3 regions of the Pseudoalteromonas sp. APC 3358 genome follow, and region 2 is predicted to be linked to each of the others. Evidence: predicted binding sites of a transcription regulator. Region 2 holds the regulator's gene; each other region holds the start of a gene.

The links. The regulator ArgR, encoded in region 2, controls arginine synthesis, uptake and breakdown. The targets are predictions, from matches to a motif close to ANTGAATANNTATTCANT.
Region 1: a site for ArgR is predicted at 1,629-1,646, ahead of QL995_RS00370 (arginase family protein). Genes of this name have one in related genera too.
Region 3: a site for ArgR is predicted at 9,239-9,256, ahead of QL995_RS11050 (aspartate aminotransferase family protein). Genes of this name have one in related genera too.

The regions. Positions count from the first base shown of each region.
Region 1 covers NZ_JASDCE010000001.1:71,733-82,944, reverse strand. Annotated here, with positions in the region: gene QL995_RS00375 (transporter substrate-binding domain-containing protein) at 1-347, opposite strand, end outside; gene QL995_RS00370 (arginase family protein) at 477-1,586, opposite strand; gene udp (uridine phosphorylase) at 2,041-2,796, shown strand; gene cdd (cytidine deaminase) at 2,865-3,791, opposite strand; gene ppc (phosphoenolpyruvate carboxylase) at 3,928-6,573, opposite strand; gene QL995_RS00350 (DUF393 domain-containing protein) at 6,694-7,092, shown strand; gene QL995_RS00345 (SDR family NAD(P)-dependent oxidoreductase) at 7,089-7,811, shown strand; gene QL995_RS00340 (flavin reductase) at 7,821-8,429, shown strand; gene QL995_RS00335 (Xaa-Pro peptidase family protein) at 8,531-9,751, shown strand; gene QL995_RS00330 (DsbA family oxidoreductase) at 9,872-10,531, shown strand; gene QL995_RS00325 (energy transducer TonB) at 10,699-11,046, shown strand; gene QL995_RS00320 (peptidylprolyl isomerase) at 11,120-11,212, opposite strand, start outside.
Region 2 covers NZ_JASDCE010000005.1:183,414-194,625, forward strand. Annotated here, with positions in the region: gene QL995_RS09980 (ABC transporter ATP-binding protein) at 1-596, shown strand, start outside; gene QL995_RS09985 (Dyp-type peroxidase) at 645-1,544, shown strand; gene argR (transcriptional regulator ArgR) at 1,552-2,019, opposite strand; gene mdh (malate dehydrogenase) at 2,245-3,177, shown strand; gene ispB (octaprenyl diphosphate synthase) at 3,264-4,235, opposite strand; gene rplU (50S ribosomal protein L21) at 4,658-4,969, shown strand; gene rpmA (50S ribosomal protein L27) at 4,986-5,243, shown strand; gene cgtA (Obg family GTPase CgtA) at 5,384-6,541, shown strand; gene folA (type 3 dihydrofolate reductase) at 6,615-7,106, shown strand; gene QL995_RS10025 (DUF3718 domain-containing protein) at 7,185-7,562, shown strand; gene galU (UTP--glucose-1-phosphate uridylyltransferase GalU) at 7,856-8,740, shown strand; gene QL995_RS10035 (peroxiredoxin) at 8,929-9,402, shown strand; gene QL995_RS10040 (S8 family peptidase) at 9,507-11,212, opposite strand, start outside.
Region 3 covers NZ_JASDCE010000006.1:36,243-47,454, forward strand. Annotated here, with positions in the region: gene QL995_RS11010 (alpha/beta hydrolase) at 1-78, opposite strand, end outside; gene QL995_RS11015 (aromatic amino acid transport family protein) at 526-1,803, shown strand; gene QL995_RS11020 (M24 family metallopeptidase) at 1,933-3,276, shown strand; gene speD (adenosylmethionine decarboxylase) at 3,330-4,142, opposite strand; gene QL995_RS11030 (OsmC family protein) at 4,231-4,644, opposite strand; gene QL995_RS11035 (DUF3802 family protein) at 4,731-5,078, opposite strand; gene astD (succinylglutamate-semialdehyde dehydrogenase) at 5,211-6,680, opposite strand; gene astA (arginine N-succinyltransferase) at 6,696-7,712, opposite strand; gene QL995_RS11050 (aspartate aminotransferase family protein) at 7,798-9,003, opposite strand; gene QL995_RS11055 (HDOD domain-containing protein) at 9,383-10,543, opposite strand; gene QL995_RS11060 (aminodeoxychorismate/anthranilate synthase component II) at 10,587-11,168, opposite strand.

The DNA.
Region 1 (11,212 bases), on a different contig from region 2:
AACTTTATACCTCTGGACTTTAGACCATAAATAGCAGAATCAAAGCTTTCCAGTTCACCTACCCAGTTAAACTTACTTTCTCTATTAGGTAATCGAACAATTGAAAATATACAGGTATTTTTATCGCGTAGCGCTGCATTGTAAGATATGGCCCAACTATGCGCCAACATAGTGTATTTTATACCAGTGCCTTCTAGCGCTTTATGAACTTTATCGACAGAACGGCCAACGAGTTTATTATCTTCATTGAGATACTGAAAGTCCGGAAATACTTCCGTTACTATTGTGATTTCAGTTGCATCAACTTTAATACAGCTAATGAACAATAAAAAGATCAATAATTTCATTTAGCAAGGCCTCAACTAACTCATTATAAGTATTTAATAAATATAGCTGAGGCTTTATGAACTGCTAGTTTTTAGTCATGTAATGCACACTTATACGCTGATAGTGCTAATATTTATAGCTCCTACAGCTTACTTGTTCATCGCACTAATTAAAAAGGCTGAAATTTTAGCGCCTTCTCTAAGTGTCGTTTCAGAGCTTGATTGACCCACTAAAGAGCTGTCGGTAAATGGCGCTATTTCCATCATATCAGCACCCGTAATCGGAAACTCATCCGCAATGGCTGATAAAATATCAAGCGCATGCTGTGGTGTTAAACCGTTATGCTCTGGCGTACCTGTGGCAGATGCAAACTCTGCATCAAGCGCATCAATATCAAAGCTTACGTATACTTCATCAACGTTATCAGCTTTTAATTGTGCAATAGCGTCGGCAGCAACCGCTGCTGCGCCGCGCTCAATGATTTCATGTGCCCAATGTTGCTTAACGCCAAAGGTACTTTCCCAGTGCGCTTTAGGCTTGCCACTTGAGCGTATACCAAATTGTATTAAATGATGTGGTGCCGGTAAAAACTCTAAAATATGCGTACACCACGAGCCAAAACATAAATCTATGCCTAGGCGCTCAACAAGTAAATCGGTATGCGCGTCAAAGTGAATAATAGCGGTACGCTTACCTTGCTCACGTTTTGCTTTTAAGTAGGCTTTGGTAAGTGGGTAACTAATTGAGTGATCGCCACCAATACCAAATATCCCTTTATCTTTAAATGTTGCGTAAAAACTGTCGCATACATCCTCAGTGATTGATAATGGGCTTACGTAGTAGTCGTTATCTTCATTACCGTATAGGGCTTTTTGGCAATTAGAAATGGTTGCATCATTTAGGTATTTATCATGAAGTAAATGTGGGATTACACGTACATCGCCTAAATCAAACGAGTGACACTGCGGTTGCTGATCAATTAAAGCTGAGCGCACAAACAGTGGCCCCCAGTTTGCACCGCGTAAAATACCACCGCCACAGTCTGAGCTAATACCTAGCATAACGGCTTTATGCGGAGAATTTGGTAATTCATTTAAAGACTCGCGCCACAAATTATCAACGTTTTCAGTTTGTCCATAAAGTTTATTACGCAGTGCGGCTTTGCGCTCCTTTGCAGTATTTACTGTGTATACGCCATCACCCGGTGCGCACAAACAGTGCTCAACTTTGTTTTTAAATGCTTCAAATTGTGTGCTCATAATAAACTCCTTCGATTTTTATTCTGTACGTAGCTAATTACTTTTGATTAGTTATGCAAAAACACCAAAAGTGCCTAAACTTCAAATAAATTCCACTTTGCTAAATAAGTCTGTGCCTAATATAAATAAACACGTTATCTTTTACGTGCTTAATACAAACTTAAGCCATTGAATTTATTTAATATTAATGAATATTTTCCATAAACTATTTAATTGTAGTTACGCGCTTGGTTGATACTTATTATGTCTGCTTGAACATGTCAACAGCACAACAAGGCTACTTGTATAAGCACTTGATTGAATATTCATAGTTGATGAATAAATCAAATTAGTTCTTAAAATTATTAAGACTTAATTGGAGGAGTTAAGATAAAACGGACAATCGTCCTGTACTTGATAAACGTTTCTAGCAATGATGCTAGATTGACACAATTTATTATAAAAAGGCTTAGCTATGGAAAAGGTATTTCACTTAGGACTATGTATTGACGATCTTAAAGGTGCAAAACTTGCGATTGTACCGGGCGATCCAGATCGTGCTGCACGCATTTCACAATTCCTAGACAACCCAACCTGCCTTGCTCAAACTCGTGAGTTTCATGTTTACTTAGGTCAACTAAACGGCCATTCGGTGGTTGTTTGTTCTACGGGTATTGGTGGTCCATCTACGTCGATTGCAGTAGAAGAATTAGCACAACTTGGCGTGCGTAAATTTTTACGTATTGGTACAACAGGTGCGATTCAGCCACATATCAACGAAGGCGAAATTTTAATTAGCCAAGCGTCTGTACGTTTAGACGGTGCAAGCCAGCATTTTGCTCCTCTTAGCTACCCTGCTGTGTCTGACTTTTATGCAACACAAGCTATGGTACAAGCATGTAAAAACTTAAATATCGATTTTCATATTGGTATTACTGCATCAAGCGATACATTTTATCCAGGACAAGAGCGTTACGATACGCATTCTGGTTACGTTCCTAAATCACTACAAGGTAGCTGCGAAGAGTGGCAAAAACTGGGCGTGATGAACTACGAAATGGAATCAGCAACATTATTTACTATGTGTGCAGCCCTTGGCTTACAAGCAGCATGTGTAGCTGGCGTACTTGTTAATCGTACTCGCCAAGAAATACCAAATGTTGACCATGGTGAAATTGAGCGTAAATCTGTAGCGGTTGTATTAGAGGCTGCAAAAGTATTACTTGATTAATACCAAGTAAACTCAATAGATAAAATTATAAAGCACAGCTCTGGCTGTGCTTTATTGTTTTTAAGAGGTTATTTTAGCTGAGCGCTAATTACTTCTATTGCCGGTAGATTTTTAAAACTTGCAAGTACAGCACGTGCTACACCCGCTTGGTTTTCATGGCCTGCGGTTTCTAAAAGTGTAATTGATTTTACTGTACTTTCGTTAAAGCTAAGCCCTGCGATAAATAATTGGCTAAGCGCACTTTGCAGTGGCGACAAGCTTGGGCTGTACGCTGCGTTTTCTGCGTAACTTCCGTAAAAATCACCATTTTTAAATGTACTAATTTTTACTGCACTAAAGTTTTTACTATAGGGTACGTATGCGTTTAATGCTGTACTTGCTAGTTTTTCATCTAGTTGATCATTTGCAAATACTTGCTGGTGAGGCTCTGGATTAAACAAGCTAAACGCGTTACCTAAATCAGTCGGCCCAAACGAGTGCGGCAGTAATTCTGCCAATTTAAAGTGTTGCTCTGGCAATAAAATATCAAACTCTTTCGCATCAGCGAGTTCGTTCATAAACTGACGACAATACCCACACGGTGCATCGCTAATCGCTATTTTAACTATTTTTTTGGCGCCGTTTAACCAGGCGTTATTTATAGCCGATTGCTCTGCATGAACCACTAAACTCAATGCTTGATGATCAAACTCTACATTTGCACCAAAGTAAAAGTTTACCTCATCGTTTTCATCAAGTGCTTTAACAATTGCGCCTACATGAAAATCTGATATCGGCGCAACAGCATACTCAGAAGCCAAAGGTACTAAACCTTGTAATAATGCATCATCAGACACATTGAGTTGTGCGCATAACTGCTTAATATTATTAGAATTTAATATGCCACGTTGTGATTTTAATTGACTACGTAATGACGCTGTTTGCGCTACGTTTAATGTGATGTGCGAATTTGTAAGTGCTGTATCTTGCTGTACAGTAAAAGTTGCTGAAGCCATAACATTTTTTAATTATTCAATGGCTAAGTAGTTTAAAAGGTTAAGGTGTTAAATACCAGCCTATTTAACGCAAAAAAAGGGAGCACATCGCGTGCTCCCTTTTAATACCAATAGGTATACCTAACAAAATAACATGTTAGCCGGTATTACGCATACCTGCTGCAATACCTGTCATCGTGATCATTAATGCATTATCAATGTCACCTTCGTTGCGTTTTTCCTCTGAGCGAGCACGGCGTAAAAGCTCAACCTGTAGTAAGTTAAGTGGATCGGTGTACGGGTTACGTAAACTAATCGACTCCTTAATCCAAGGTTGTTCGGCTAATAGGCTTTTTTGCGGGCTAAGTGATTGCACTAAGCTAATGGCTTCTTGAAGCTCTTTACGAAGTGTTACACCCAGTGGTTTGTACATATCTTCCACCAGCGCATTATCATAATGCTCACTCAACCAACAATCGGCTTTACTAAATACCATTTCTAGCATTTCTAGGCGCGATCTAAAGAACGGCCACTGTAAGCTCATTTCGTTTAGGGTTTCTGCGCCGTACTTATTAAGCGCAGCTTTTAAGCCTGTTAACGCACCTAGCCATGCAGGAAGCATTAAACGGTTTTGGCTCCACGCAAAAATCCATGGAATAGCACGCAGGCTTTCAACGCCGCCATTAGGGTTACGTTTTGCAGGGCGAGAGCCAAGCGGTAACTTAGACAGTTCAAGCTCAGGTGTTGCCATTCTAAAGTAAGGTACAAAGTTTTCATCATGACGAACTACATTACGGTAATGCTCACATGACTCCTCACTTATTAGCTTCATTACTTCGCGCCACTGCGGTTTTGGCTCCGGTGGCGGTAATAAGTTACTTTGCAGAACTGCGCCTGCGTAAATATTTAAGCTTTGCAGTGCTACATCGGGTAAACCAAATTTAAAGCGAATCATCTCGCCTTGCTCGGTTACACGCAAGCCACCTTTTAATGAACCTGGTGGTTGTGAATGCAGCGCTTGTGCAGCGGGTGCACCACCACGTCCTACTGTACCACCGCGTCCATGGAATAAAACAAGCTCAATACCGCGTGCATCAGCAAGCTGTACTAGTTTATCCATTGCTTCGTACTGCGCCCAACCTGCTGCCATCATGCCGGCATCTTTAGCTGAATCAGAATAACCAATCATTACGTTTTGGGTGTTTTTAATGTGCCCGCGATACCAAACATTATCAAGCAATGTGGTAATTACATCACTGCCTGCGTTTAAATCGTCGAGTGTTTCAAATAACGGTGCTACTGGTAAATCAAAGCTACAGCCGCTTTCTTTTAGCAATAGTTGTACTGCTAAAATGTCTGACGCTGTTCGTGCCATCGAAATAATATACAAACCAAATGTTGCTTCGTCTTGCTTGGCAATTACATCAAAGGTATCAAGTACTTCTTGTACATCTGGGCTTGGTTGCCAATGTTTTGGAATAAGCGGTCTGCGCGAGTTAAGCTCTGCAAGTAAAAATGCTTGTTTGTCTTGCTCTTGCCATTGGTTGTAGTCGCCTAAACCTAAATAACGAGTCAGTTCTGAAAACACATCGCCGTGGCGAGATGAATCTTGGCGCACATCAAGTTTGGCTAAACGCAAACCAAAGCTATTTATACGGTGAAGTAAATCAAGTAATAAGCCATCCGCAACTACTTTCATATTACACTTTAATAACGAGCGATAGCACACTTCAACTGGGTGCTTAAGCTGATTAATATTAGTAATTAAATCTTGTGAATCGCTGCGCTTATTTTTAATTTTAGCACCTAAGTGCGCCACTGTTTCCGCAACCTGATTTTTAAGCTTTTTGATTACTGCTCTATATGGTTCAAACTCTTGCCCTGCAAGCTCAACAAGCTCATCACTGGCATCTGACATAGAGAGTTCAGCGCACAACGTTTTTAAATCTTGAATGTATAAGTTAAGTGCCATCCAACGACCATGATCAAGCACTTCTTTTGTTACCTGCGATGTTACAAATGGATTACCATCACGGTCTCCACCCATCCACGATGTAAACTCAATTGGGCTGTAATCTATTGGCAACTCTAAGCTCAACTGGTCTTTAACATTCGCTGAAAATTCACGTAAAAAGCGCGGAACCGCATGCCACAGGCTATTTTCTATTACTGCATAGCCCCATTTGGCTTCATCAACTGGCGTTGGGCGAGAGCGACGAATATCGTCGGTATGCCAAGCTTGGCTAATCAGTTGTTCAATACGATTTAAAATATTGTCCCGCTCTTGCACTAAGTTATCTTTTCGCTCTAATGACGCTAAGCAATCACTTAGTTCAACGTGTTTGTTAATAATAGTACGGCGCGTAACCTCGGTTGGGTGAGCAGTCAATACTAAGTTTATGTGGAGTTTTGAGAGTGTTTCGGCCAAATGATTACTGTCTAACTGGCCTTGTTCTGCTTTTGTAGCTAACGTTTTTAATGTTTGAGTGAGAGGGTTTTGTTGGCCAAGGCCAACGTCATTAAAACGCGAAACGGTATGAAATTGCTCTGCTACATTAGCAAGGTTTAAAAAATGATTAAATGAACGGGCAACCGGTAAAAGCTCTTCATCACTAAGCGCATGTAAAACATCTATTAGCGCTTGTCTGTCGTCTTCGTTACCACTGCGAGATGATTTTGATAAAGCACGAATTTCTTCCACTTTATCTAAAATCGCTTGACCTTGGGCATCTTTGATTGTTTGTCCTAGTAGTTGCCCTAGTAAATTTACATTACCTCGCAAGGCGGCGTATTGTTCACTCATTTATCAGTCTCCATTTTTTCGTAGGACACTATTAATATCATCATGAAGAGATATTTAATAGATCCATTTGCAATGTCTTGTCGTAAAAAAGTATATATAAAATAATCACAAAGCATTCACATGATCATTTTTTACGATGGTAACTGCCCTCTTTGTAGCACCGAAATGCAGCAACTAAAACACGCTGATAACAAAAACTTAATTACGCTTGAAGATCTTAACGCGAGCGACTTCAGTGAGCGCTACCCGTATATTGATAAAGACAAAGCAATGAACTACCTGCAAGCTCAAAAGCAATCAGGTGAAATGATTTATGGGCTTGATGTAACTTACGAAGCATGGAAAATAGTGGGTAAACACAGCTGGTTGAAAATTTTTCGCTTGCCAATAATTCGCTTTTTCGCTGACTGCGGATACCTATTATTTGCTAAGTATCGGCACCCCATCAGTCGCTTTTTAATGCCAAATACTCAGTGCAGTAACGGCCAATGTGGACTAAAAGCAAAAGGTGATAAATGAAAACTATTGTTTTATTCGGCGCAAGCAGTGCCATAGCAAATGCATATATAGAACATCTACAAATAAACACGCCTACTCATCAGATCGTTTGTATTAGTTCAAAAAGTATTGAATCTGGCTCAAGTGTTGTCCACCTGCATACTGACTACACAAAACAAAGTTTAGCGCGCGTTACTAATTACCTAAAAGAGCAAAATGCCGATATACAACAAGTTATTATATTCAATGGTACACTGCACAACGAAACCCATATGCCTGAAAAAAAGATGGAGGATTTAGACGCTGAGTATTTTAGCCAACTTCTAAATTCAAACACCCTAACTCCCCTACTTTGCTTGCAGAGCGTATTGCCGCTGTTAACCCACAAAACGCAGTGTACTATTACAGCACTCAGTGCGCGCGTAGGCAGCATAAACGACAATAAATTAGGTGGTTGGTATACTTACCGCGCATCTAAAGCGGCGCTTAACATGCTATTTAAAACCGCTGCTATAGAGCTTGCTCGTCGTGCTAAAAATACCAAACTCATTCTCTTTCACCCTGGCACTACCGATACAGCACTTTCAAAGCCCTTTCAAAAAAATGTACCCGAAGGCAAATTATTTACGCCTGAATTTGTAGCCAAGCAACTATTTGAATTAACAAATAATAACCCTGATTTAAAACTAAACGGTGAGCCTGCTTACTTAGATTGGCAAGGCTCTACAATACCGTGGTAAGGACTTCTAATGCATTTTACTAAAGCGCGTATAGACGCACTTGAAAAACATACCCGTACACATTTAATTAATTCTCTTTCGGGTTTTAAAAGCGCTAATTTAATTGGCACGCAAGACTTACTCGGCAATACCAACTTGTCGATTGTAAGCTCGGTTATTCACCTTGGGGCTAACCCACCTTTAGTCGCCATGATTATGCGCCCTCATAGTGTGCCGCGTCATACATTTGAAAACATTTTACAAACGGGCACTTACACCATTAACCAAGTTAATAAGTCAATTTACAAACAAGCTCATCAAACTTCAGCTCGGTACGATAAAGACGAGTCTGAGTTTGATGCTACAGGCTTAACACCTGAATACTTAAACGACTTTGCAGCCCCTTTTGTAAAAGAAAGCCGCTTAAAGTACTCGGTTAAATTTGTAGAAAATCAACATTTAGCCATCAATGGGACTGAGCTCGTTATTGGCGAAATTATGGATGTTTTTGTTGATAAAGCCGCGCTGCAAAGCGATGGTTTCCTAGATTTACAAGCAATAGAAACAGTCGCAGTAACCGGGCTTGATAGCTACCACACAAGCAATAAACTCACGCGTTTACCTTACGCTAAAAAATAATATGACCATTTAAGAGGCTATAAACTATTAGCCTCTTATCGCATAACATTGAATTTTACCTTGGTATTAATCACACTAGCTAAAAATCCAAGGAGAAAAACATGACCACTATAGGTATAGGTACACAATCAAGCGAACAAGCGTTGGCAAGCTTAAGTAATATGACGCTAACGCTAACCCCTATTGCAGCTGACGAACATTTAGAGCGCATAGCCAAAGCGCAAGCTTATATGCTTGCAAACAACATAGATGCAATTTATTTAAACGCTGGCACCAACCTAACCTACTTTACAGGTATGAAATGGTACGCGAGCGAGCGCATGGTTGGCGCGATATTACCCGCCCTTGGTGAAGTACAATACATTGCGCCTTATTTCGAAATTGGTTCACTAAACGGCTTTAAAGTAATAGAGGGACCTATCCATGGGTGGCAAGAGCACGAAAATCCTTATGCACTTTTTGTCGAAGTATTAAAAAAACTAAACATTAATGAAAACGCAACCATTGGCATTGATGAAAGCGCGCAGTTTTTTATATTCGACGGCATTAATAAAGCGCAAACGGGTTTAACACTCATAAACGCACAACCTGTAACGGCGCATTGCCGTATGCATAAATCAATTCACGAGCTTAGCTTGATGCAGCGCGCGATGGATATGACCTTAGCCGTACATCAAGCCACAGCAAGCATGCTTTATGAGGGAATAACCACCACCGAAGTAGAAGCCTTTATCAAGCAAGCACATCAAAAAGTAGGCGCGCCAGGTAACTATTTTTGTATTGTTTTATTTGGTATTGCAACGTCTTTTCCGCACGGTGTTAAAGACGCCCAAGTACTTAAAAAAGGCGATATGGTATTAATTGATACCGGCTGTAAAGTACACGATTACCTATCTGATATTACCCGTACCTATGTATTTGGCGAACCTACAATGCGCCAACGGATGTTTTGGGATCATGAAAAAGCAGCGCAAATGGCGGCATTTAATGCAGCTAAAATCGGTGCCACCTGCGAAGACGTAGATGCTGGCGCACGTACTTATTTAGCGGCGCAAGGGCTAGGTCCGCATTACCAAACACCGGGTTGCCCGCATCGAACTGGTCACGGCATTGGGCTAGACATTCATGAATGGCCATACCTAGTTGGCGGTGATAAAACCCCACTTGCCCCAGGCATGTGCTTTAGTAACGAGCCAATGTTAGTTATACCCGATGAATTTGGCGTGCGTTTAGAAGATCATTTTTACATGACCGACAACGGCCCTCATTGGTTTACACAACCAAGTTATAGCATTGACGACCCATTTGGGCTTAGCGCCTAAAACTGAATACCTTCAAGAGCAGCTGTTTAGCTGCTCTTTTTAGTTTGGTATTGATAAAGCTAAATTAATCCCAATATCCTTTTTTATACTTAGTTATAAGCAATCCTCAAAAGGATAAATATGAAAAACTTTAAAATTGATATCGTTTCAGACGTAATGTGCCCTTGGTGTGTAGTGGGTTATAAAAACCTAGAAACTGCACTAGAGCAACTTAAAGACGAAATGAGCGCAGATATTACGTGGCATCCTTTTGAACTAAACCCAGATATGCCAATTGAAGGTCAAGACTTAAACGAACATTTAATGCAAAAGTACAACCTAAGTGAAGAACAAGGCGACGAAAATCGTAAAAACATGTTCGAAGCCGGTCAGCGTGCTGGGTTTACCTTTAATTTTGATGGTAAACGCATCATGATCAACAGCTTTGATTTGCATCGTTTATTAATGTGGGCACGTGAAGAAGGTAAGCAAACGCAGCTTAAACTCGCCTTTTTTGAAGCGCACTTCACAGATTTAAAATACTTAAATCAAGAAGAAGCGTTGCTCGACGTTGTTGAAAAAGTGGGTCTTGATAAAGAAACTGCGCGCGGTATTCTACATTCAGACAAATACGTACAAGACGTACGCCAAGAGCAAGACAACTTTAAACAGATGGGTATTACTTCAGTACCTACGTTTATCATAAACGATAAATATGCACTTACTGGCGGACAACCAAGCGACTCATTCATTCAAGCACTAAAACAAATTAGTGAAGAAGAAGCCAAGGAAGACGCTTAATATACAAATAAAGTTTAAAATTAAGAAAGGCTGCACATTGCAGCCTTTCTCGTATATTCATCAGTTCAAAAACAATACAAATTTATTATTCACCTTAAATCTCTTTTGGTGTCATTATAGAAACTACATCTAACTAATCGATAACAATACCTATAAAGGGATTTATAATGAAATATATAATTACAACATTAACTTCACTGTTTCTTTTAACCGCATGTTCGACAACACCTCTACCTGATAGCCCTAACTCTACGCTAATAATGCCCAGCCCTCCAGAGTATCCAATTAAAAGTGTCCGTGAAAAAATTGAAGGTAGTGTGACAATGTCTTTTGATGTAAATGCATCTGGTAAGCCAGTTAATATTAAAGTGATTAAAGCTGAGCCTGTGAAAATTTTTGATAAAGCAGCGATTCGCTCTCTTTCTAAATGGCGTTACGCACCTAAAGTAGTTAATGGTATTGCGGTAGTTGATGAGAATTTAGAAATGACTATAGATTTTAATTTAGCAAAATAATAACTAACTAAAACAGGCTGCACATTGCAGCCTTTTTCTATATAGCGAAGGTTACTTCTTACTAAAAAGTAAACTAAGTACGATAAAGCACTTTAATAACATGCCAGCCGAATTTTGTTTTAACTAGGTGGGGTTCTAAAATTGCACCTTTAAATGCAATTTTGTC
Region 2 (11,212 bases):
ATAAGCCTAGTTTATTGCTACTTGATGAGCCCTTTTCAAATATCGACACACAAGTACGCTTTGAATTAATTGCCGATATACGTCGAATTATTAAGGCAACCCAAGTATCTGCTGTGTTTGTTACACATTCAAAAGAAGAGGCGTTTGCCTTTTCAGATACACTTGCCATTATGCATCGCGGTAAAATTGAGCAACAAGGCACGCCTGAGCAGCTTTTTGCAGCTCCATGTTCAAAGGAGGTTGCAGAGTTTCTGGGTCAAGGCATATACTTGAGCGCAGAAGTATTAACAGCAACTGAATACAAAACACCATTTGGTTTAGTCGAGTCCTATGTTGAGAGTAAGCAAAACGTAAGCGTAGGGCTTATATATGTGCGCCCTCATCAAATAGAATTAGTGGCAGATAACCAAAGTGACAAACTCAGCAAGCGAGCTACAATCATAAGTCGTCGCTTTATTGGTTCGGCGTATGTTTATTCACTTGTTATTGATGAACAAGAAATTGAAGTTGCTGCACAATATGGCCAGTCATTTGAAAATAATGAGCAGGTTATAATAAAAATAAAACCTCACACGGTGAATTTTTTCGAATCGTAATTAATTTGTTATTCGCTGTGTTTTTATCTATAAAACTAAGGAATAACAATGGCGCAAGCGCAATCAGGGATTTGTGCTGAAGCAAACTTACACGGTTTGCACTTATTTTTTAATGTGTTTGATGGTCAAGATGAATCACTTCGCGCAAAGTTAAAACAAGTAAGCGCTATTGAAGAAGAATTTAGCGATCAATTTTCAGAATCAATGCTTTCTTGTATGGTTGCTATTGGTGCGCAATATTGGCCGCATATCCTCCCTGAATACATCCCAAGCGAATTACAGAGCTTTCCTAATATAAACCATAGCGATCATCAAATGAGCGTACAACCGTGCGATTTATTTGTGCAAATTCGCTCTGACCGTGAAGACGTTAACCATTTATTTGCGCTGCAAATTTTAAAACTATTTGCCCCCGATGTTGAGCTGGTGGAGCAAATTCGTAATTTTCGCTTTTTAGATGGTCGTGATTTTAATGGTTTTATTTATGGTGGCGACACCGCACATGGAAGAAAAAAGCGCGCTACGGCTTTAATTAGTAACCCTGGCAATTTTGAAGATCAGGGGAGTTATATTCATGTACAGCGTTATAAGCATGATTTAACTATGTGGCAGCACTTATCATTGAGCGAGCAAGAACAAATAATGGGACGTACGCGCCTTGATAACACGCTAATTACCCCTGCGATTGAAACCAGCCATGCTTCGCGAAGTGAGCTAAAAGACGAAGACGGACAACCGCTATTATTAAATCAGAGCATGCCTTATGGCGATGTGTATGAGCAGGGAATGTTATCAATTACATGCTCTTGTACGGGCACCGCATTTGAAAAAGTACTTAATAGTCGTTTAGGGGAAGGAGATTGTTACGACCACTGGCTTGATTTTACTCAAGCCGATATGGGTTCTGCTTTTTTCGCGCCTTCAGTCGGGTTTTTAAAACAAATTTAGTTTGCTATTAAACCGTATCAAATAAAATGCGAACACGTTCAAGTGTTACATCTATTTCAGATATTTTAGCAGGAGCGATAAAAATAGTATCGTCGCCTGCAATTGTTCCTAGTACGCCATCTGCTTTACCTAATGAATCTAATAAACGAGCGATAAGCTGAGCGGCGCCTGGACTGGTACGAATAATGATCATCATTTCGTTGTGCATAATGTCGATTACTAATTGGCGTAATGGACTTTTAGCCGTAGGTACACCCATTTCAGCAGGTAAGCAGTAAACCATTTCTTGTTTGGCGTTACGTGTGCGTACAGCACCAAATTTACTTAGCATGCGCGATACTTTACTTTGGCTTATATTGTCAAAGCCTTGATCTTTTAATGCATCAACTATTTCGCCTTGAGAGCCAAAATTTTCTTCTTTTAATAGTGATTTAAATGCTTTTACCAGTGCTTCTTGTTTATCTTGTGGTTGCATAGTCTTTATTCGTTTTTGTTATTTATGCCGCAAATTCTACACAAAAATGAATAATTATGCAGCAGTTGTTTAGTTAACTTGCCAGTTTGATGCGTTAAATCACAAAAGTTTACGACTATGGTCGAAAATATACTTGAAATAGACAGGATAAATTTGTTTTTAGTCGCTAATTTCATTATCTTAAGAGCCACAAATGTTTCCTACCTCAAATTACGGAGAATTCCAATGAAAGTTGCTGTATTAGGTGCTGCAGGCGGTATCGGCCAAGCGTTGTCTTTATTATTAAAAACAGGCTTACCAGCTGGCTCTGAATTATCACTTTATGATGTTGCACCAGTAGTACCAGGTGTTGCGGTTGACCTTTCTCACATCCCAACAGATGTTAAAGTAGCAGGCTTTGGCGCAGACGAATTAAACAAAGCGCTTGAAGGCTCTGACATCGTTCTTATCCCAGCGGGTATGCCACGTAAACCAGGTATGGATCGTGCTGATTTATTTAATGTAAATGCTGGTATCATCAAAACTTTAGCAGAAGGCATTGTTGCTAGCTGTCCTAAAGCGTTAGTAGGTATTATTACTAACCCAGTAAATGGCACAGTTCCAATCGTTGCTGAAGTATTCAAAAAAGCAGGTACTTACGACGCTAAACGCGTATTCGGTATTACTACGCTTGACGTTATTCGTTCAGAAGCATTTGTTGCTGAACTTAAAGGCGTAGACGTAGCAACTGTTAAAGTACCAGTAATTGGTGGTCACTCAGGCACAACTATTCTTCCTCTACTTTCTCAAGTTGAAGGTGTTTCTTTCACAGATGAAGAAGTTGCTGCACTTACTCCACGTATCCAAAATGCGGGTACTGAAGTTGTAAATGCTAAAGCAGGCGGTGGTTCAGCTACGCTATCTATGGGTGCTGCTGCAGCTCGTTTTTGTATGTCTTTAGTTAAAGGCCTACAAGGTGAGGAAGTTGTAGATTACGCTTACGTTGCTGTTGAAAATGGCGATGCAGAGTACTTTGCACATCCAGTACGTTTAGGTAAAAACGGCGTAGAAGAAATTCTTTCTTACGGCGAACTAAGCGCATTTGAAACAAAAGCAAAAAATGACATGCTTGAAACACTGAAAAAAGACATCAAAGAAGGTGTTGATTTCATGGCGTAATAGCCAAAGTAGAATAACAAAAAAGCCTGTATTTGCAGGCTTTTTTATTGCTCAGAATTAATTTCACACTGTGTAACTAGTTAAAACTAGTGGTCGCGGTCAACCGCAATACGAGCAAGGCTTATGAGTGCTTGCTTATAGTCAGACTCAGCTAAAAAGTCTAAACACGCAATAGCTTTGTCAGCTTCAAGCTCTGCTTTTTGCATTGTAAATTCAAGCGCATTAGTTTGCTTTAGTGCCGATAAAATTTCTTCTAAATGCTCCATACCATTACTGTGCTCTATTGCATCACGAATAAGCTGCGTTTGCTGCTCGCTACCATGTTGCATAGCATAAATAAGTGGAAGCGTTGGTTTGCCTTCAGCTAAATCATCACCAATGTTTTTACCCAACTGCTCAGCATCTGCATTGTAATCGAGTACATCGTCTACTAGCTGAAACGCAGTACCTAAATGCATACCATATAGGTTTAGTGCATCGAGAGTAGTTTGGTCTTGCTCAGTAATAATGGCAGCAAGGCCTGTCGCTGCTTCAAACAACTTAGCTGTTTTAGAGTAAATAACCTGCATATAACTGGCTTCGGTCGTATCTGGGTCGTTGCAGTTCATTAACTGCAATACTTCACCTTCAGCAATAATGTTTGTTGCATCGGCAAGTACTTGCATAATCTGCATTTTTCCAAGACCAACCATAAGCTGAAATGAACGAGTGTAAATAAAGTCACCAACCAATACGCTAGCAGCATTACCAAATTCAGCATTTGCTGTAGGCGTGCCACGTCGTAAGTTTGATTCATCTACAACATCATCATGCAATAGCGTTGCTGTATGAATAAACTCAACAATTGTTGCAAGTGTTATGTGATCTTTACCCTGATAACCGAGCGCTTTGGCTGCTAAAATCGCGAGCATTGGACGAACGCGTTTGCCGCCACTGCTAACTATATATAAACCAAGCTGATTAACTAACGCCACATCTGAGCGCATTTGCGCATGTATAAGTTGATTGACGTCATTCATATCGCTTTCGATTAACGCCTGGATAGCTTTTATATCCATTGATCTCCGAGCCAATTTTTATGTGTGAACGGCGCAGATTGTACAACAAAAAATGCACTAGCTCGATATTTTGTGACGATTGATTGAAAAAACACTATTAAAGTACTTAATTTAGACTGAATTAGCCAAGATAACTGATTAATTGATAATCAATATACAGTTTATGGTGTGCTTAGATATTAAGCTGTGAGGGTCATATTTGAGTACATTAATTTATTTCGACTAAGAGTTAAAAAGCGCTTGGCAAAAGGGCTAATTAATATAAAATGGGGTAAATATTGAATTGCTCTCAAAGCAGCTACTTTTTATTCATTTTAATTACAAAATAGGCTTGCTAGTTATTTCGCGTTAGCGTAAACTTCGCGCCCTATCGAAGAATATTTTAGTTGCGCCGATTTGAGGGTGCACAGACGGAGTTAATTATGTACGCGGTTTTCCAAAGTGGTGGTAAACAGCATCGTGTGACTGAAGGTCAAACGATTCGTCTTGAAAAATTAGACGTTGAAACTGGTGCGGCAGTAGAATTTGATTCAGTACTTTTAGTTGCTGATGGTGAGAAAATCGAGATCGGTGTACCGTTCGTAAACGGTGGCAAGATAACAGCTGAGGTTGTTTCACATGGTCGCGGTGAGAAGATTAAGGTTGTTAAATTTAGACGCCGTAAGCATTCTCGTAAGCAAATGGGCCATCGTCAATGGTTCACTGAAGTTAAAATCACTAGCATTAGCGCTTAATTAGAGGTACTTAGAAATGGCACATAAAAAAGCAGCTGGTAGTACTCGTAACGGTCGCGATTCAGAAAGCAAACGCCTAGGTGTTAAGCGTTTTGGTGGCGAATCAGTTCTAGCGGGTAGCATCATTGTTCGTCAGCGTGGAACTCGTTTCCACCCTGGTACTAACGTAGGTATCGGTAAAGACCACACTATCTTCGCAAAAGCAGATGGTAAAGTTCAGTTTGAACAAAAAGGTCCTTTAAACCGTAAATACGTAACTATCGTAACTGAGTAATCAGTAAGGTAGTTAAAAACCCCGCCTTTGCGGGGTTTTTTGTTTTGTAGTCAGTCAAAATATATACCCAAGCCTGCATTTGTGTTGGCTTGGGTATATAATAGAGTTATTAAACAAGCCAATCCCTAAAGTGAGTAATCATGAAGTTTGTAGATGAAGTAGAAATTCGCGCAGAAGCTGGAGACGGTGGCAGCGGCATCGTGTCTTTCCGTCGTGAAAAATATGTTCCAGATGGTGGACCAGACGGCGGTGACGGTGGAGACGGTGGTAGTGTTTATCTACAAGCTGATGAAAACTTAAATACCCTAATTGATTATCAGTTTGAGCGCTTTCATAGAGCTGAACGTGGTACTAACGGTCGTAGCCGTAACTGTACAGGCCGAAAAGCCGATGACTTATTTGTTATGGTGCCTGTAGGCACGCGCATCATGGATGTTGATACCCAAGAGGGACTTGGCGACTTAACTCAAGATGGTCAACGAATTTTGGTTGCAAAAGGTGGTTTCCACGGCTTGGGGAATGCACGTTTTAAATCAAGTACTAACCGAGCACCTCGTCAAAAAACATTGGGCACACCCGGTGAAGTACGTAACTTAAAGTTAGAGTTACTATTATTGGCTGATGTAGGCTTACTAGGATTACCAAATGCAGGTAAATCTACGTTTATCCGCAGTGTATCTGCAGCAAGACCAAAAGTAGCTGATTACCCATTCACGACGCTTATTCCTAATTTAGGTGTGGTACGTCCTGAAGCAAATAAATCATTTGTTATAGCCGATATTCCGGGTCTAATTGAAGGTGCATCTGATGGTGCAGGCCTAGGTATTCGCTTCTTGAAGCATTTAGAGCGTTGTCGTGTGTTATTGCACATTATTGATGTAATGCCGGTAGATGGTTCAAACCCTGTTGATAATGCATTCTCGATTATTAACGAGCTACACCAATACAGTCCTAAATTAGCTGAAAAACCACGCTGGTTAGTGTTTAATAAAATAGATTTATTACCAGCAGATGAAGCAAAAGCGCTATGCGAAGCGATTGCAGAAGAGCTGGGCGAAACTGAAAATATTTATCACATTTCAGCAATTAATAAACTTAATACTCAACCTTTAATCCACAACATAATGACACTACTTGATAGCATGCCTAAAGAGAAGTTTGTACAAGTTGAAGATGAAGAAGTTGAATTCAAGTGGGATACCTATCATGAAAAAGCCACTAAAGGTAAAGGCAATGATGATGATTGGGACGACTGGGATGAAGACGATTACGACGTAGAAGTTGTCTACGAGCGTTAATTAAATAGAATTTATTAAAAAGGAGCTTATGCTCCTTTTTCTTTGTTTAAGAATAAAGTACTAGGTGTTTATTATGATAATTTCAATGATTGCAGCAATGGCAAATAACCGTGTAATTGGCCTAGATAATAAAATGCCATGGCATTTACCTGCGGATCTTCAGCATTTTAAAAAAATAACTACGGGTAAACCTGTGATCATGGGTCGTAAAACTTTTGAGTCAATAGGCCGTCCTTTACCTGGGCGTCGTAATATTATTATTACTCGAAACAGCGAATATACAGCACAGGGTATTGAAGTGGTAACCACACCAGAGGCCGCACTAGAACTGGTTTGTGCTGTTGAAGAAGTAATGATTATTGGTGGCGGTAATATTTATGAGCAATTTTTACCAAAAGCAGAACGCTTGTATTTAACCTTTATTGATTTAGATATTAAAGGCGATACACAGTTTCCTGATTACAATAAAGTTGCTAATTGGGACGTGAAAGAAGAGCAAGAAAACCTTCCTGATGAAAAAAACAAATCTAGTTATAAATTCGTAACTTTGTATAAAGAACATTAACATTATTGCGTAATTTTTGATAGATTGATATAATATTTGATAGTCTATATAAGAACAAAGTATTATAAAGGGTTTGTCATGTTTAAATTACCAAAGCTAGTTGCACTTACTGCTGTTGTCGCTGTAAGTTCTTTTTCGTATACAGCACCTGCAAATGCTGAAGATCAATTAGCAGTATCTATTTGTGAATATATTGCGGCAGACGATAAAAACCGATTACGCAGCAAGCTTAAAAGCTCTCGTGTAAAAATTCGTAATATTTATGATGCAGTACAATGTAATGGTAATAACTTATTACGCCATGCTGTTGCTAGTAATGCAGTGGATACTGGTGAGTATATAGTTAAAAACTTATCAAAAAGTGCGTTAACAGATGGTGCTGATATTGCTTGGGCTGAAGGCAACTTTGCTAGCTCACCACTTATTGCAGTGATTAAAGATCGCGCTGGTCTTTAATTATAAAAAGGTTTTATAACTCTACCTTCAGTAAGGTATTGTTAAATATTGATTAGTCTGAAGTTGTTATTAATAACAATCTCAGGCTTTTTTATTTAGCTAATGTAATCTCACCCCCCAACAAAATCATTAATAAGTTCACTATTTACCTATCTATTTTATATTCCCAAAGTGTAGAGTCTTCACTTTAAAAGCAGCTTCAAATTTACTTCTTCAAAAGAGGTAACTTTATTCAGCTGGTATCTATTTTGTATCTGCTAGTTTATTTACAAACTTAATCACTAAGGATAGATATGAAAGCTGTAATTCCAGTAGCAGGCTTAGGGACGAGAATGCTCCCTATGACAAAAGCTATTCCAAAAGAAATGCTCCCTATAGTTGATAAACCTCTAATTCAATATATTGTCAGCGAATGTGTATCTGCCGGTATTAAAGATATTGTATTAGTTACACACAGCTCTAAAAATGCAATCGAAAACCATTTTGATACAAGTTACGAGCTAGAAGCTACTCTTGAAAAACGTGTTAAACGTGCTTTATTAGATGAGATTCGCTCTATTTGTCCGCCTGATGTCACCATTATGAGTGTACGCCAAGGTGAAGCTAAAGGGCTAGGGCATGCTATTTTGTGTGCTAAGCCAATAGTTGGTGACGATAACTTTGTAGTGCTCCTGCCAGATGTGATACTTGATGCTTATACAGCGGACCAAAAAACTGAAAACTTAGCGGCCATGATTAAACGCTTTAAAGAAACTCAAGCAAGCCAAATAATGCTTGAGCCGGTAGCTAAAGAAGACGTTAGTAAATATGGTATTGCTGATATAAACGGTGTTGAGTTAATGCCAGGTAAAAGTGCTGCAATTAAAGCAATGGTTGAAAAACCTGATGCTGATTTAGCACCTTCAAATCTTGCTGTTGTAGGGCGATATGTACTGAGTAAGAATATTTGGCCTCTACTTGCAAAAACGTCTGTAGGTGCTGGCGGTGAAATACAACTTACAGATTCTATTGACGCATTAATGGCACAAGAAACCGTTGAAGCATTCCATATGAGTGGTCGCTCTCACGATTGCGGAGATAAGTTAGGCTATTTAAAAGCAATTGTAGAGTACAGCATGCGGGATAAAAAGTTAGGTAATGACTTTTCTCGCTTTATAAATGATTTGAATTTACCTTAACTACAGAGCAATAAATTTTATGAAAACTATAGAAGCTAAAATAGTTATCATAAAATGTAGTGAACTCGGTCTATAAACCTTTGCTAGACTACTCTGGGTTACTAAGTTAGTTACACTTTACCTACACTGTAATAGGTTACGTAGTATGATTGTTACTTATTCTGTATTGATCTTTTAAAGGAACCACCATGATTGAGCAAGGCCAAGAATTACCATCGGTTACGTTAACGCAATTAACTGACGACGGTATGCAATCTCTTACAAATAAAGAGTTGTTTGAAGGTAAAAAAGTCGTGTTATTTGCAGTGCCAGGTGCATTTACACCAACGTGTTCAAATGCACATCTACCTGAATTTATTACTCTTGCTGATAAAATTAAAGCAAAAGGTGTTGATGCTATTTACTGTGTATCTGTTAATGATGCATTTGTTATGAAAGCATGGGGCGACTCGCAAAACGCGCAAGAAATTACCATGCTTGCCGATGGCGATGGAAGTTTCACTAAATCGTTAGGGCTTGATAAAGATACCGCTAGTTTTGGTGGTTTACGTTCAACGCGTTACGCTATGATTGTTGAAAATGCAGTAGTAACTGGTTTATTTGTAGAGCAAGACAAAGAGTTTGTTGTAAGCCGCGCAGAATCAGTACTAGAGAAGCTATAACAGTAATAAAGTGCAGGTTTTAGCTTTAATTAATCAGCTACTTACTATTTAAAAACCGATGTTGGAAACAACATCGGTTTTTTATTTACGGCTCAAATTTTAAATTACGGTTGGTATTGTCCGCTAAGTGTTAAACCAGAGAAAGTGCTATAAGCGTTAACGCTCAAGTGCCAAGTACCTGCTTGTGGATTGGTAAATGTACATGTTTCTGCGTTGCCATTTTTATAAGGGCGACAATCGTACGTAGTGGTTGTTGGTTGGCTGCCATATTTTACAAATAAGTCTGCATCGCCACTTCCACCCGACGTTGTTACTGCAAACGTACTCATTCCTGCAGGTACATCTAACGTGTAATGTTTCCACTGACCGGTATTGGCTGTCACATCGCTTATAGTGCCGCCGCCAGCTTGTGGAGTGCCTGTACCGCCACCAGACGATGAACCACCAGTAATATTACCTACCAAGCTCACAGCTGAATACGCAGAGTAGCCGTTAAGCATTACGTGGTAAGTGCCTGCTGTAGGGTTATCAATAGAACACTCTTCGCTATTACCGCCTTTATAAGGGCGACAGTCATAGGTAGTAGTTGTAGGTTTACTGCCCGCACGTACGTATAAATCAGCATCACCAGTACCACCACTCATAGTGAATGTTACGTTAGTTGCACCGCTTGGTACGGTCATAGTGTAAAACGCTTGTGCATTTGCAGCCCCACTTAAACCTGTTTTAGCTTCACCATTAATAAGCTCGCTATCACCGCCTGTAGGCGGAGTAGTGCCGCCACTTGCTGCTGCAACAGCTGCGGCTGCATCAACAATACCCGTACCACAGCTAGTACATGTAGCAGGGAATGAACGGGTTGTTGATTTTAAAATACTTTCTATTTCGTCAGGCGTTGCATCTGGTTTTGCTTGCTTAATAAGTGCCGCAACACCTGCTACGTGAGGCGCAGCCATTGATGTACCTTGCGAATAACCGTAACTGTCGCTTGAAGGTGTAGACGAACCTGAATTGTAAGTTGATAGAACACCTTCAGAGTCGTTTGCAAAACTTTGCGCGCCACCCGGTGCTGCAACATCAATATTGCTACCGTAGTTTGAGTAATAAGCTCGACCGCCATTACGACCTACTGATGCTACGTTTACTACACCATTACAGTTACCTGGGTTGTAGTTTGCTGAGTTATCGTTATCGTTACCTGCAGCAATAACTACCACAGTGCCGTTACTACGCGCGGTGTTAATTGCATTTTGAGTTGTCGAGCTACATGAACCGCTGCCACCTAAACTCATATTTATTACATCTGCAGGGTTTGAGTTAGCAGGAATGCCTGAAACACTTCCGCCAGATGCCCAAATAATACCATCTGCAATATCAGAGGTTAAACCACCACACTTACCAAGTACACGAACAGGCACTACTTTTGCGTTATAAGCTACGCCTGCAACACCTTCGCCGTTATTGGTTACCGCAGCAACTGTGCCGGCTACGTGCGTGCCGTGCCAGCTAGAGTTTTGTGCACCGTTAGTGCCACATTCATTCGCAGCAACTGCATCACCAGGATCACGTGCATCGCTATCGCGACCACCGCCATCGTTAGCTACCGATAGGTTAGAGATCATATCGTAACCCGGTAAAATGTTAGCATTTAAATCGGCATGTGGGCGGTAACCCGTATCTAGTACAGCTACAACTACACCGCTACCCGTTGCGGTATCCCATGCAGTAGGTAAGTTTAAACCACCGGCTTGCTCGTAGTAGTGCCATTGGTCATCAAAGCGTGGATCGTTAGGAGTTGAAAACGGCTTTA
Region 3 (11,212 bases), on a different contig from region 2:
TGCTCCATGGACAAATACAACCCATGTTTTACTGGTTTCGTGCGCAAAAGTAGTATGGAAGAGAATGTCTTTGCTCATTGCAGTTAGCGGCCTATTTACTTCGTTTGGCATATTCAATTGTAGGAAGTATAACGGAGTTTAATAAAAATCTCTTATGAAGTTGAGATCAATGGCTTCTACTTAACAGCTTTTGGGAGCAGATTTTGATTTTTAAATGAAAACCAATAAAAATGACCTTCCTCTATTTTTACGTTATGAAAACCGCCTTCCTCGGCTTTCCTGCTAGCATGACGCTATAGCGTGTTGGGTTTCGCTCTAACCAACCTACCCCGTACAGTAACTCTATAATGTGGCTTGCCATTTAAGGCTTTTGCTCACTTTTACACCACTGTTTCGTATTCATGACACTTACCCTCCAATTGAGTCTAATTAATTAGTCTAAAAATCTCTTCAAAACATGAAAAATGTCTCTAAAAACTATACCCTTCGGCGCAGTTATTATTTAAATAATGGATGAGCACACACATGACAACATCTCAAGATGCAACGCTTTCAAATGCATCACCAAACACACACACAAATTCAAATACAAAAACTAAATGGAACCTGCACGATACGCAGTGGACATTAAGTTTATTTGGTACCGCCGTTGGTGCGGGTATTTTATTTTTACCTATTAACATTGGTATTGGCGGTTTCTGGCCGTTAATTATTATGGCGTGTTTAGCGTTCCCAATGACCTTTTTTGCGCACCGCGGATTAGCGCGTTTTGTACTTTCATCAAAAAATAAAGATGCCGATTTTACCGATGTAGTTGAGGAGCACTTTGGTGTGACTGCGGGCCGGTTAATTTCCTTATTATACTTTTTATCTATATTCCCAATTTTGCTTATTTACGGTGTGGGTTTAACCAATACCGTTGATAGTTTTATGGTTAATCAAATGGGGATGGAATCACCTTCTCGCGTGCTACTTTCGGGCGTATTAGTTGCAGGTATGATTAGCTTAATGATGGGCGGCGAGCGCTTAATGCTACGTGCCTTTGCTATTTTAGTTTATCCGCTTGTGGGCATATTGTTCTTTTTATCACTTTATTTAATCCCAAGCTGGCAGATGCCAGATATGACGGTGCCTGAAATAGGCAGCTTTGGTAAAACGTTGTGGTTATCGATTCCTATAATTGTGTTTTCGTTTAGCCACGCAGCGGCTATCTCAAGCTTTGTAAATGTGCAACGCGGTCATTACGGCGAACAAGCTACACGTAAGTCTGAGGCGATTTTAAAGCGCACTAGCTTGCTACTTATTACCTTTGTACTGTTATTTGTGTTCTCTTGCGTGCTGTCGCTTACAGGCGAGCAAATGGCAGCGGCTAAAGCGGCTAACGTATCGGTTTTATCCTATCTTGCTAATATTACTGATAACTCGTTTATTGCCACACTTGGGCCACTTGTTGCCTTTATTGCTATTACATCGTCGTTTTTGGGTCATTTTTTAGGTGCACGCGAAAGCTTTACAGGATTAGTAACTAAACAAACAGGCTTAAGCGCTGGCGTTACCGATAAAATTGGTGTGTTAATCATGTTTTTAGCTATTTGGTTTTGTGCTGTTAAGAACCCAAGTATTTTAGACATGATGGATCAGTTATCGGGCCCTATCATCGCGATGATTTTATTCATTATGCCAATGATTGCAGTTTATAAAGTACCTGCACTTAATAAATACCGAAATCGCTTTAGCACGCTATTTATATTAGCGGTTGGCTCGCTTGCTGTATTTGCACTTTTATACAGTATGCTTAAGTAATAAAACTATTTATACAAAGCCCGGCTACTTTTTAGCTGGGCTTTTTTGTGTGCTGTTTATCTCAAATTGTTTTTTTATAGTCGCTCTTCAGGCATGTTATAAATTAACTAGCCTAAAAATAAAACAATTATGCACTTTACTAAACAACTCCTACTTTACGTAAGCTTGCTAACTACGCTTGTTTTAAGCCTCTTTGTTAAAGCCGATGACGCTCCCGCTATTTTATCGATGAAAGAGCGCGCTGCTTTTATAGATAAAATAACTGAGCTTAGAGTTAATACCTTAATGCCCTCATTAATGAAGCAGCACAACACTGATATGTGGCTACTTATAAGTCGTGAATATAACGAAGATCCAATATTAAAAACAATGCTGCCTGCAACATGGCTTTCAGCCAGACGCACCACTATTTTGTTATTTGCACTTAATAAACAAGGTGGTATTGATGCTTACGCTATTGCGCCTTATAAAATAGGTAACGTATTTAAAAAAGGGTGGGATAAACAAACACAACCAAGCCAGTGGGAAGCACTCAATACACTTATTGAGCAATACAAACCTCGCAACATTGCGCTTAATACTTCTACCGACTGGGCACATGCCGATGGCCTTGTGCTAGGCGATTACAAAACCTTAATGGCTAACTTGCCCGCCACTTATCACAATAAAATAATTTCTGCAGAGCTGCTTGCTGTTGCGTGGTTAGAGCAACGCATTCCTGAAGAAGTTAAAATGTATAAACATATTGTCGCTATTGCCCATCATATTATTGCAGAGGGGTTTTCGGGTAAAACAATTACGGTTGGTAAAACAACTAGCGATGACTTGGTATGGTGGTTTAGAGAGCGCGTAAAAGAGCTAAAACTACAAACATGGTTTCACCCAAGTATTGCTATTCAGCGCGCCGATGCGAAGTCGTTTAATCATGAAAAAAGCTTTACCAATGGCTACGATGATAACGTTATACAAGCCGGTGACTTACTTCATGTAGATTTTGGGATTACTTATTTACGCTTAAATACCGACACGCAGCAGCATGCGTATGTGCTCAAAGAAAACGAAACGAGTGCGCCTAGTTACTTAGTTGAAGCACTAAAAAGCGGTAATAAACTACAAGACATATTTACCAATCAATTTGCGGTAGGTAAAACCGGTAATGAGGTTTTAGCTGCAGCACGAAAAGCCGCTATTGATCAGGGATTAAAACCCACTATTTATACTCATCCTCTTGGCTATCATGGCCACGCTGCTGGCACTACATTAGGTATGTGGGATTCTCAGCAAGGTGTACCGGGAGATGGTGACTATCCGCTGCATTTAAATACGGCTTACTCAATTGAGCTTAACAATGCTGTGTTTATAAAACAGTGGAATAAAGAAATAAGAATAATGCTAGAGGAAGATGCTATTTTTGATAAAAGCGGTGTCTGGTATTTAAATGGCCGACAAACACAGCTATTGCTTGTAAAATAAAGCATAAAAAAATGGCGCTCACTGAGCGCCATTTTTAATTTAATTCGTTGCTATTATTCTGTATCTGGCAGGTTACGGCCATAGAATATTTCTTGCATTTCACGGGTCAGCTTTGAGCGAATTTCGTCTTCTTCGCCTTCAGATAAATCTGCCGTAGAAAGGCCGAACAAATACGTGTTTAGATCGGTTTCTTTTAACATCATTTTGGTATGGAACAGGTTTTCTTGATACACGTTCACGTCCATCATTTGGTACGCTTCTTTTGTATCTTCTGTCATGAAGTTTTGAATCGAGCTAATAGCATGATCAATGTAGTGCTTAACACCGTTTATGTCGCGGGTAAAACCACGAACGCGGTAGTCAATTGTTACTACGTCTGATTCAAGGCTATGAATTAAGAAGTTTAACGCTTTAAGTGGCGAAATAATGCCACAAGTAGACACTTCAATATCAGCACGGAATGTACAAATACCATCATCAGGGTGAGCTTCTGGGTATGTGTGTACACAAATGTGGCTTTTATCTAGGTGCGCAACAACTGAATCAGGTAATGGGCCTGGTGCTTCGTCAGCATCGTAATTTTGCTGCTCTTCTACTGGTTCTTCTGAAACCAAAATAGTTACACTTGCGCCTTGCGGTTCATAATCTTGGCGCGCTACATTTAAAATGTTAGCACCAATAATATCAACAACTTCACCTAAAATGTCGGTTAGTCTATCTGCACTGTACTGCTCATCGATATATTCAATATATTCTTTACGTTGTTGCTCGGTCTTTGCGTAACAAATATCATAAATACTAAAGCTTAAACTTTTGGTTAAATTGTTAAAGCCATGAAGTTTAAGTTTATCGAAGGGTTTGTTCATAATAAACCAACCTATAAATTAGTGGGTTCTGCACCTGCAGAATGAAAAGTTCGCGGATTTTATACGAATTTCCCTCGTGGAAAAAGCGTTATTTTGCTTGATCTTGCACAACTTCGTGGCTATGCGTAATTTCTACTGTTTTATCAAGCATTAATGCAACTGAGCAATACTTTTCAGCAGAGAGTGAAACCGCGCGTGCAAGGTGCTTTTCAGACACATTATTGCCTTTAACAACAAAGTGTAAGTTGATTTTGGTAAACACACGTGGGGCTGTTTCGGCGCGCTCTGCACTTAGTTGTACTTGTACATCTGAAAAATCTTGTTTGGCTTTTTTTAAAATACTAACCACATCAACTGATGAGCAACAGCCAACTGACATTAAAACCATTTCCATTGGGCTTGGTGCTGCACTATCGCTGCCGCCATCAAACACAACATTGTGGTTAGAATTAGAACGACCAATAAACGTATCGCCTTCAACCCATTTTACATTTGCTTGCATTGTTATATCTCAAAAAAATATTTTCTTGATTGTAAGCAAGTTAGCCGTAGTTGCAAATGAAAATGCAACGCAGGGCTATAAAATGGCTAAGATTGTTGTGTTAAAGCGCTATCAAAGAGGTTTTTTACTAAACCTGCAAATTCATCTATAAAGGCATGCTGTTCAACCGTGACAGGCTGTGAGGTGATGCTGCTGAGGACTTCTTCTAAATCGTAAACAATGCCATCAACTTCGCGTACAATTTGACTACGCTGCTCTGTGTTGAGGTTTGTGTGCTGCTCGCAAATGAGCATCACATTTTGTGCAATAACGTCTTCAATTAACTCCATTACTGTTGGGGCACCTGGTTTTATTTCGCCTGGCTTCTCAAACAATGCTAAATTTTGAGTTAGATACATGATCAAATCATCGTACCCTTGCCTATCTAAAACCATTTTTGTACCACCTTTGTATAATTAATTATTTTTGATTTAAGCAGAAAGCGCTGTTGATTGCTAGCTTTGCGCGTTAGCAATACAAAAAAAGCAGCCGAAGCTGCTTTTATAATAATTAAGTAGTATTACTACTTAATCTATTTTTAAGCCTGGGCTTAGTGTTGCTGGCATAGCTACTTTTTCAAGCTCTACCGAAGCAACTGGGTATGCACAGTAATCAGCTGCGTAATACGCACTTGCTCTGTGGTTGCCCGATGCGCCAATACCACCAAACGGTGCTGCGCTTGATGCGCCAGTAATTGGGCGATTCCAGTTAACAATACCTGCACGAATACGACGTAAGAAATGGTCGTAATCTGCTGCACTGTCACTTAATAAACCAGCCGATAAACCAAAGGTTGTATCGTTTGCTTTATCAATTGCTTGGTCAAAGTCGTCAAAGCGGAATACTTTTAAAAGTGGTCCAAAATGCTCTTCATCTGGGAAGTCACTAATATTTGTACACTCAATAATACCTGGTGTTACAAAGCCAGTATTAGCTGTGTGCTCAAGTTCTACTAATACTTCACCACCAAGTTCAACAAGCTCGTTTTGCGCTTTAACCATACCCGCAGCTGCAGCTGATGAGATCATAGAGCCCATAAATGGCTGGTCTGCATCGTCATAATTACCTACTTTAATCGCTTTAGTTGCTGTGATTAAACGCTCCAGTATCACATCGCCTTTGCTACCAGTTGGTAAAAATAGTTTACGTGCACACGTACAACGCTGGCCACTTGAGATAAACGCTGATTGAATAATATCGTGAACAACCGCTTTAGTATCTTCAACGTCAGTAATAATAAGTGGGTTATTACCACCCATTTCTAGCGCTAAAATTTTACCCGGTTGACCCGCAAACTGTTCATGTAAAATATGACCAGTACGCGAAGAACCCGTAAAGAACAAGCCATCAATACCTTTGTGAGCAGCAAGGGCTTTACCCGTTTCTACTTCACCTTGTACAAGGTTAATGACACCTGCTGGTAAACCTGCTTTTTCCCACAGTTTAAGCGTAAGCTCAGCTACTTTAGGAGTCAGTTCAGACGGTTTAAACACAACCGTGTTACCTGCTAAAAGCGCTGGCACAATGTGGCCATTAGGTAAGTGACCCGGAAAGTTATACGGACCAAATACGGCTACAACACCATGTGGCTTATGACGAATCATCGCACGGCCAAGTGGCATTGCGTTTTCTACGTCGCCAGTGCGCTCTAAAAATGCTTTTTCAGAAATGGCAATTTTACCAACCATAGCACCCGCTTCTGTGCGAGTTTCCCACAGTGGCTTACCTGTTTCTTGTGCAATAGTAATAGCGAGCTCTTCGCTGTTTTCTTTTAATTGCGCTGCAAATGCTTTAATTATTTCTAAACGCTCAGTAAAGCTTTTATCAGCCCATGCATAAAACGCTTCGCGCGCTGCATTTACTGCGGTGTCTACTTGCGCCGCAGTTGCCGATGAAGCCTGCCAAATAACGTCGTTATTTGCAGGGTTTACTGAATTAAATTCTGTGCCTTGGCCTTGTGACCATTGACCATTTATAAATTGTGCAGGATGAGTCATATACTTTCTCCTAAATTAAATCGTGGTTGCACTAACAATATCGCCAGTTTGCAAATGCAGTGCATCTGCTATTTCTTGCGATAAAATAAGGCTTTTTGCGCGCTCGTCAAATGTCATTGGTGCAACGGTTGCTCTAAAATCTTCAAGCTTTTCGTTGGCTAGTAACACCATGGTGTCGCCAGTCATTTCGCCAATTTCAACGTTAAAGTGATTTGCATTACGAATAGTCGCAATATTATCTACTTTTGCTTCAACCGTTGGGCCGCCGTCAAAAATATCTACGTAGCCATTAAACGTAAAGCCTTCGCTTTTTAATAACTCGATTGCTGGGCGAGTGTTGTCGTGTACTTTACCTATTACGGCTTGCGCATCTTTACTTAGCAAGTTTACGTAAATTGGGTATTTAGGCATTAATTCAGCAATGAAAACCTTTTGACCAATACCTGTTAGGTAATCGGCTGTTGGAAAATCCATTGAGAAAAAGTGCTCTTCAAGCCACTGCCAAAAAGGGCTGCTGCCGTTTTCGTCAGACACACCGCGCATTTCTGCGATTACTGTTTGCGCAAAACGCTCTTGGTGCTGTTTTATAAACATAAAGCGCGCTTTTGAAAGTAGCTTACCGTTACAATTTTTACGATAACCATCTTTTAAAAACAATGTGCAAAGCTCTGTAGCACCTGTGTAGTCGTTACATAGCGTTAAAATATCAACCGCTTTATATACGTCTAATGTGCGAGAAGAGTGAATCACTTTACTTAAGTGATAATGATAAAATGCATCATCAAGCCCTACCGCAGCTTCAATTGCAGATGTTCCTACAACGTCACCGGTTTCGCTATCTTCAAGAACAAACAGGTAGCCTTCGTCACCAGGTTGTGACGTTTGTTTAGCAAAAGAGCTTACTGAATGGTCGATCTTTTTTTGCAATAGTTCTTCGTTTAATGGCAAAGACGTAAAACCATGCCCTGATTCGTGGGCAATTTTCAGTAATGCTGAATAATCATTTTGCTGGATTGGGCGAAGGATCATCATGAGTCCGCTTGCTCCCTTATAAATAACGGTAAATAGGAATTGCAGGGCAAGCAGTGCTTGCCCTTAATTGGTTGGCTTAAGTCGCTTATGCGTTTACTACGCTTGCTACTGCTTTTTCAAAGCGTGCCATACCTTCGCGAATGTCCGCTTCAGGAATTACTAAAGATGGAGTGAAACGTATTACGTCTGCACCAGCAACTAATGACATAAGGCCTTGCTCAGTCCCTGCCACTAAAAACTCTTTTGCACGACCTTTATATTGCTCGTTCACTACCGCGCCAATTAATAAACCTTGGCCACGTATTTCGCTAAATACGTTGTATTTTTCGTTAACCGCAGTAAGTAGTTCATTAAATAATGCTGCTTTAGCTTTTACGCCAGCAAGTACTTCTGGCGTATTTACTGTATCAAATGCAGCTTCTGCAACAGCACACGCAAGCGGGTTGCCGCCATAAGTAGAACCATGAGTACCTACTTTAAGATGCTGTGCAATTTCAGTTGTTGTGATCATAGCGCCAATAGGGAAACCGCCGCCAAGTGCTTTAGCTGAAGTTAAAATATCAGGTACTATGTTTAAGCCTTGGTATGCGTATAAATCGCCAGTACGGCCAACACCTGTTTGAACTTCATCAAAAATAAGCAGTGCGCTATGTTTAGTACATAAATCGCGAACGCCTTGAGCAAACTCGTCAGTTGGTGAAACAATACCGCCTTCACCTTGTAGAGGTTCCATCATTACGGCACATGTTTTATCGCTGATAAGCGCTTCAAAAGCAGCTAGGTCGTTGTAATCACAATGTACAATGTCGCCAGGCTTAGGACCAAAACCATCTGAATATGCAGCTTGGCCACCAACAGTTACGGTAAAGAATGTACGACCGTGGAAACCTTTGTTGAACGCGATGATTTGTGATTTTTCTGCGCCAAACTTATCAAGTGCAAAACGACGCGCTAACTTAAGCGCTGCTTCGTTTGCTTCTGCGCCTGAGTTGGCAAAATAAACTTTTTCAGCAAATGTAGCATCAACCATTTTTTTAGCTAGGCGAAGTGCCGGCTCATTGGTCATTACATTTGATAGATGCCAGATTTTTTCGCCTTGCTCTTTTAATGCGCCTACTAATGCAGGGTGGCAATGGCCAAGACAGTTAACTGCAATACCACCAGCAAAGTCGATAAACTCTCGACCTTCTTGATCCCATACGCGAGAACCTTCGCCTCGAACAGGAATTACGCTTGAAGGTGCGTAGTTAGGAACCATTACGTGATCAAATAATTCGCGATTGACTGTCATTTTATTTCCTCTTAATTGTGAGCAACACAAAACATCAAAATAGGTGTTTGGTTAATATTTGTAACCAACTTTATAGGCAAGATCAGTAACCTGATAATTGCGCAAAATTGCTTTGTGGTTCAATTTTCAGACGCACATTATTTCAGAATTACTTATATCTGTCTCGTTAAAAACTTTCATGTATCCCTTGAAAATAAAGGGCTAAAGATATTATTTCATAGATAGTGAATAACTATTTGCATAGCCATTCATACTTGGTTTTAGACAACTAACCGCATGAGCGCAGAGGCAAGCACGCTTTAATCGGCAAATATGCAATATAACAATAGAGTGAGAATGAATGGTTAGTCGCAAAAAAATTAACAAAAAATTCAGATTTTTAGTCAATTTGAATAGCTAAATTGGTAAAATTACTCGATTGGAGGGTTTTTAGTTCCGCTTTAGTGAACTTAAAGTACGAAAACCAGCTTAGAGTTTCATCAGGCTCAATAAGTTGATGCTCTTTTAAATTAAGATATTGAGAGTAGCACCGTGCCTTTAGCATTACTTCTGTTAATGGCAGTAATGTATCGCCTTTATCTACCCCATTTACTAGCTGCTGCATTACACCTTTAAACGGTAAATATTTAAAAGCCATTTTGTCTATTACTTTGGCGCTTACTTCTATCGACTTATTGCTAAGTAGAGTGGTTAAAAATAGCGGGTCGGGCTGTAGCTCTAACAATGCGGTGTGTAAATCTTTTTGGTTTTCATTTCGGGCTAACTGCACTTTGCGTTGCCATACTTTCTCAAACGTTTTTAAGTACAAGCGCACTAATGCAATTCGTCCTACATCTAAAAGCATTCCAAGGGTAAATGCATGTACGTCATTCACATTATTAATTTGTGCAATTTTTTGCGCTGCAATCGCGTTTGCCATCGCGCTGTCGCGTAGCCGGCGTTTTAATAATGAAAATGGTTCGGTGCTATGTGGCATCCAATGACGCGCAGCAAATGTAGGAATCACTAGCTGTAAGTTATCAAGGCCAATATAACGAAGGGCAAGCGATGGTTTATCTACTTTTACAGACGTGTTTTTACTACGTTGATTACGGTAGTAAGGTAAATTAACAAGCGTTACTAATTCTCTACCCAACCAGCTTATATCATTAACCAGTGGCTCTAAACGCCCTACCGATGCCGACTTTACAGCTAATATATCGAGTATATTGGCAATGCCATCTTCAATACCTATAGTACTGTGAATTACGCCATCTATATCTTCGAGCTGCTTATATATAGCTGTTTCAATTGTTTTGTGCAGTTGCTCACTCGCTTGAGCGCGGTACTTATGATGTGCAGTACTGCTTTGCTGGCGTTTATTCTGTGCGGCCACTTCAACCTGAAGCAAAGTACGTTGCTTCATGGGTTCGCCGTAATCTATATCTAATGTATGAATGAAACCAATTTGCTGATGCGCAAAGCTGTGCCCAAGCAATAAGTCATGAGCCCGTTGGCTTAGTATTTTGGCAGTACGCTGCTGGGCTACAAGTTCAGTCATGACATCCATTAATAAAGTATTAAATGCTCTGTGTATTATAACATTAGAAGCGAGTTAAAAAGTTATCAAGCAGTTCTAAGCCTTGATTAGTTAGAATAGCTTCGGGGTGAAACTGCACACCTTCGATTGCTAGTTCATTGTGTAACAACCCCATAATTTCGTCAAACTCGCCTTGCTCAGTCTGAGTCCATGCGGTTACTTCAAGTTCTTTAGGTAGAGTTTGCTCTTTAACCACTAAAGAATGATAACGACATACTGTTAACGGGTTAGCTAAGCCTTTAAACACCCCTTTATTAGTATGAACTATGGGTGATGTTTTACCGTGCATTACTTTTTTAGCACGAATTACATCTCCACCTAAAGCTTGTGCAATAGTTTGATGCCCCAAGCAAATTCCTAAAATAGGATATTGCCCTTTTAGTTGCTCAACAACATTTAGTGAAATACCCGCTTCGTTAGGGGTGCATGGCCCTGGCGATAACACGATGTGCTGCGGGTTTAACTGTTTTATTTGCGCAATGCTTAGCTCATCATTACGTTTTACTAAAACGTCTTGATCTAAACGCTGAAAATATTGCACTAAGTTGTAAGTAAACGAATCGTAGTTGTCGATCATCAACAGCATTACACAACAGACCTTATAAATTATTGACCACTACTTTACACAAG